DNA from 2 places in the Microbacterium sp. SCN 69-37 genome. Region 2 is predicted to be linked to the other one. Evidence: predicted binding sites of a transcription regulator. Region 2 holds the regulator's gene; the other holds the start of a gene.
The links. Region 2 encodes HrcA, which represses chaperone genes, less so after heat shock. Its sites were predicted from a motif close to TTNGCACTCGNNNNNNNCGAGTGCNAA; they were not measured.
Positions count from the first base shown of each region.

Region 1: ABS64_RS13115 (Hsp20/alpha crystallin family protein) is a predicted target of HrcA. The motif match lies at 865-891, and genes of this name have one in related genera.

Region 1 is NZ_MEEL01000048.1:8,357-10,538, reverse strand. It holds gene ABS64_RS13120 (DUF2804 domain-containing protein) at 1-211, opposite strand, end outside; gene ABS64_RS13115 (Hsp20/alpha crystallin family protein) at 337-792, opposite strand; gene ABS64_RS13110 (hypothetical protein) at 1,133-2,080, shown strand; gene ABS64_RS13105 (L-serine ammonia-lyase, iron-sulfur-dependent, subunit alpha) at 2,169-2,182, opposite strand, start outside.
Region 2 is NZ_MEEL01000038.1:21,772-23,953, reverse strand. It holds gene hemW (radical SAM family heme chaperone HemW) at 1-723, shown strand, start outside; gene hrcA (heat-inducible transcriptional repressor HrcA) at 782-1,819, shown strand; gene dnaJ (molecular chaperone DnaJ) at 1,872-2,182, shown strand, end outside.

The sequences.
Region 1 (2,182 bases), on a different contig from region 2:
AGACGATGTGCGTGGGAGTCATGACGTTCCAGTACTCCCAGCGCTTGTTGCGTCCCCACGAGCGGACGAAACGTCCGCGCCCGATGCCACGGGTGTCGATGAGCGGCGCGCGGGCGAAGCCGATCGCCGCCGGGTTGAGTCGACCATCGGGACCGGTGAGGGCGACGGGTTCGGTGATCTCGCGCTCGCGCGCGACGGGGGGTGCGGTCATCGGCATCCTTGCTGACGTTCCGAGTGCTGGTGCTTCCGGTGGGTGCTTCGACACTAGCGCGCAGGCGCGAACCGCCCCGGTCCTCGCGGACACGGGGCGGTTGTGCGCGGGTGCGCGGACCGGCACTACTGCTCGACCGGGTGCGGCTCCTGCGCCGACTCGTGCGCCTGGATCGTGGGCGCACCGCCGTCGGCGACGACCTGGACCTTGCGCGGCTTCGCCTTCTCGCTCACGGGAATCGTGACCGTCAGCACGCCGTTGCTGTACGTCGCGGTGATGCCGTCGGTGTCGATTCCCTGACCGAGGTTCAGCTGGCGCAGGAAGCTCGCGGTCTCACGCTCGCGCGTGATCCACTTCACGCCGTCGCCCTCGCTCAGCGTGCGCTCGGCGCGGATGGTCAGCAGCTGGCCGTCCACATCGATGTCGACCGAGCCCGGGTCGATTCCCGGAAGGTCGGCGCTGAGCACGTAGTGGTCGCCGTCGCGGTAGAGGTCCATCGGCATCCGGCGGGGTCCCCGGCGCGTGTCGAAGAGGCCCGACGCGATGCGGTCGAGGTCACGGAACGGGTCATACGTGGCCATTTTTCTCTCCTTGTCCTGTGTCACTATGAGGGTCTGTCAAAGTTGAGCCTCATCGACTCAACTAGCATCAGATTAGCACTCGACACAGGAGAGTGCCAACGGTTCACGCACAGCGAACGCGAGCGATCGCTGTGCGCCGTTCACCTGGCCCTCGCGCCGGAACCCGCACTGCTGTTTCCGGCGCCGCCGCCCATTCAGCACACGGAACCCTTCCTCCCCACGTGCGGCAACAGCGCCAGTTCTCCACGAACCGGCGGACGGTGTCCACGGCATCAGGAGATGGGCCCAGCATGAGCGGATGCCGCGCCCACCCCGACCACTCCCGCCGACATTGCCGCAGGTGTTCACCGCTGCCGACGCGTCGACGGCCGGCGTCACTCGCGGGCGCCTCTCGGCTCGCGACCTCGACGCACCCTTCCGCGGAGTCCGCGTCCGGCGCGACACGGACGGCGCCGCACCGCACGACGAGGACACGCCGGACGAGATCGCCCGGCGCAACATCCTGGGTCGCGTCCGCGCCCACGCACTCGTGCTGCCGCCCCCTGCGTTCTACACCGGGACGACGGCGCTCGCGATCCACGGGCTCCCCTTCCCCGACGCGGATGCCGCGGCATCCGCCGACCTCGACGTCGCCGTTCCCGCGCCACACCGTGCGCTCCGGCGGACGGGCATCACCGCCGTGCAGATCAGCCCGATGCTCGTTCACACCACCGTCCGGGCGGGCCTTCCGGTCGCGACGCCCGCCTCCGCCTGGGCGATGCTCGCCCGCGAGCACACGGTTCGAGACCTGGTGGTGATCGGTGATGCGATCATCCGCGTGCCCCGCGACGGATGGGGGCGGCGTCGGCCCGACGCTCAACACGCCGGACTCGAGAAGCTGGCCGCGGCTGTCTCCGCAGGCCGCCGTTGCGGAATCGCGAAGCTCCGTGCCGCGCTTCCCCTGCTGCGCACCGGCAGCATGTCGCCGCTCGAGACGGACTGGCGACTGTCGCTCATCGGGACGGGCCTGCCGGAGCCCGAGCTCGACGTGGAGGTGCGCGCGCCCGACGGTCGGCTGCTCGGCATCAGCGATGGCGCGTTCGTGACGCACCGGGTCGCGGTCGAGATCGAGGGCGATCACCACCGCACCTCGCGTCGCCAGTGGGTGCGCGACCTCGAGAAGTACTCCGACTACGTGAACCTCGGCTGGGATGTTGTGCGCCTGAGCGCCGCGCACATCCGACACGATCCCTCGCGGGGAGTCGCGCTGGTCCGCGCCGCCCTCGCACGCCGAGGTTGGCACGCGTGACCGGTCGCTCGGTTGACGCTTGCACCGGTAATCACATCGCGATTTCCCGCGCGAACGCCAACTGAACCGCGGCAGGCGCGCGCGGCGCTCAGCACTCGACGA
Region 2 (2,182 bases):
CGCACCCACGATCCGGCCGGCGTGCAGACGGCCGTCGACGCCGGGCGCTCGGCCGGCCTCGATGTGAGCGTCGATCTGATCTACGGCGCGCCGGGGGAGTCGTTGGACGACTGGCGTCGTTCGGTCGAGGCGGCCGTGGCGCTCGCACCCGACCACATCTCCGCGTACGCGCTCATCATCGAAGAGGGCACGAAGCTCGAGCGCCAGATCCGCCGCGGAGAGGTCGCCGCGCCGGATGACGACCTCCAGGCCGACATGTACGAGCTGGCCGACGAGGCGTTCGCATCGAGCGGGTTCGGCTGGTACGAGGTGTCGAACTGGGCGACGGACACCGCCCACCGCTCTCGCCACAACCTCGCATACTGGCGCGGCACGGATTGGTGGGGCTACGGGCCGGGGGCGCACAGTCATGTCGACGGGCTGCGATGGTGGAACGTCAAGCACCCCGCGGCATACGCACAGCGCCTCGCCGCCGGCACCTCTCCTGCGGCTGCTCGCGAGCGCCCGGATGCCGCTGCGCGGCGACTCGAGGACGTCCTGCTGCGCTCGCGCATCGCGGAGGGCATCGCGGTGTCCGAGCTGACCGGAGAGGGTCGTCACGCGATCGCGGCACTCATCGCCGACGGGCTCATCGACGGGTCCTCCGCCGTGCGCGGCCGCGTCGTCCTCACCCGCCGCGGCCGCCTGCTGGCGGATGCCGTGGTGCGCGCCCTCACCGCCTGACCGCGCGATCGCGGTAATATTGGCACTCGACGACCCTGAGTGCCAACAAGGAGGAGCGATGGTCTCGGAACGCGGCCTGCAGGTCCTCCGCGCGATCGTGCAGGACTACGTCGACACCCATGAGCCCGTCGGCAGCAAGGCGATCGTCGAACGTCACCAGTTCGGCGTGTCCGCGGCGACCATCCGCAACGATATGGCGCTCCTGGAGGACGAGGAGCTCATCGCCGCGCCGCACACGTCCTCCGGACGCGTACCCACCGACAAGGGCTACCGCGTGTTCGTCGACCATCTCGCCGACCTGCGGCCGTTGTCCACGGCGCAGCGCTCGGCGATCTCGTCGTTCCTCAGCGATCCGGGCGATCTCGACGAGCTCCTGATGCGCACCGTGCGCGCCCTCACGCAGCTCACCGGACAGGTCGCCATCGTGCAGTATCCGTCGTTCGCGCGCGCGAACGTCACGCACGTCGAGTTCGTCCATCTGGGCGGCCCGCGCGTGGTGGTCATCGTCGTCACCGACACCGGGCGAGTCTCCCAGCGCGTGGCCTTCCTGGCCGAGGAGCTCACCGAGGATGCCGCCCGACAGGTCAAGACCGCGATCGCGCGGCTGGTCACGGGCAAGCCCGTCGGCGAGGCCGCGGCCGCCATCGAGGCTCTCTCGGCATCCGCTGCCGACGGCACCCGCATCGACGCCGCGTTGCGCACCGCCGCGCGCATCGTGGGCGAGGAGCTCGAGGACTTCCGACAGGACCGGCTCGTGATGGCCGGAAGTGCGACCCTCGCGCGGCGCGAGGGCGACTTCCGCGGCAGCATCTACCCGCTGCTGGAGGCCATCGAGGAGCAGGTCACCCTGCTGCGTCTGATGGGCGAGATGGTCGCCGACGAGCACGGTCTCGCCGCGAGCATCGGTCGGGAGAACGAGCCTTTCGGACTGACGGAGGCCGCCGTCCTCACGAGCGAGTACGACGCAACGGGCACCCGCGCCCGCGTCGGCCTTCTCGGCCCCACCCGCATGGACTACCCCACCAACCTCGCGGCGGTCCGCGCCGTCGCGCACTATCTGAGCCGACTGCTCGACGAGGACGACACGTCCCGCTGAGCGATCCGCTCCCGAACACCGACCCGCGCCCGCAAGGGCAGGAAAGGCGATTGTGGCCGACCACTACGAAGTCCTGGGCGTATCCCGCGATGCGAGCCCCGACGAGATCAAGAAGGCGTATCGGCGTCTCGCGCGCGAACTGCACCCCGATGTCAACCCGGGAGCGGACGCGTCCGAGCGCTTCAAGCTCGTGACCCACGCCTACGACGTCCTCAGCGACCCGGAGCAGCGCCAGCGCTACGACATGGGCGGCGACAGCTCGCCCTTCGGCGGAGGCGGCGCAGGCTTCGGCGGATTCGGCGACATCTTCGAAACGTTCTTCGGCGGCGGGGGAGCACGCGCCGGCCGACCGCGATCGCGGCG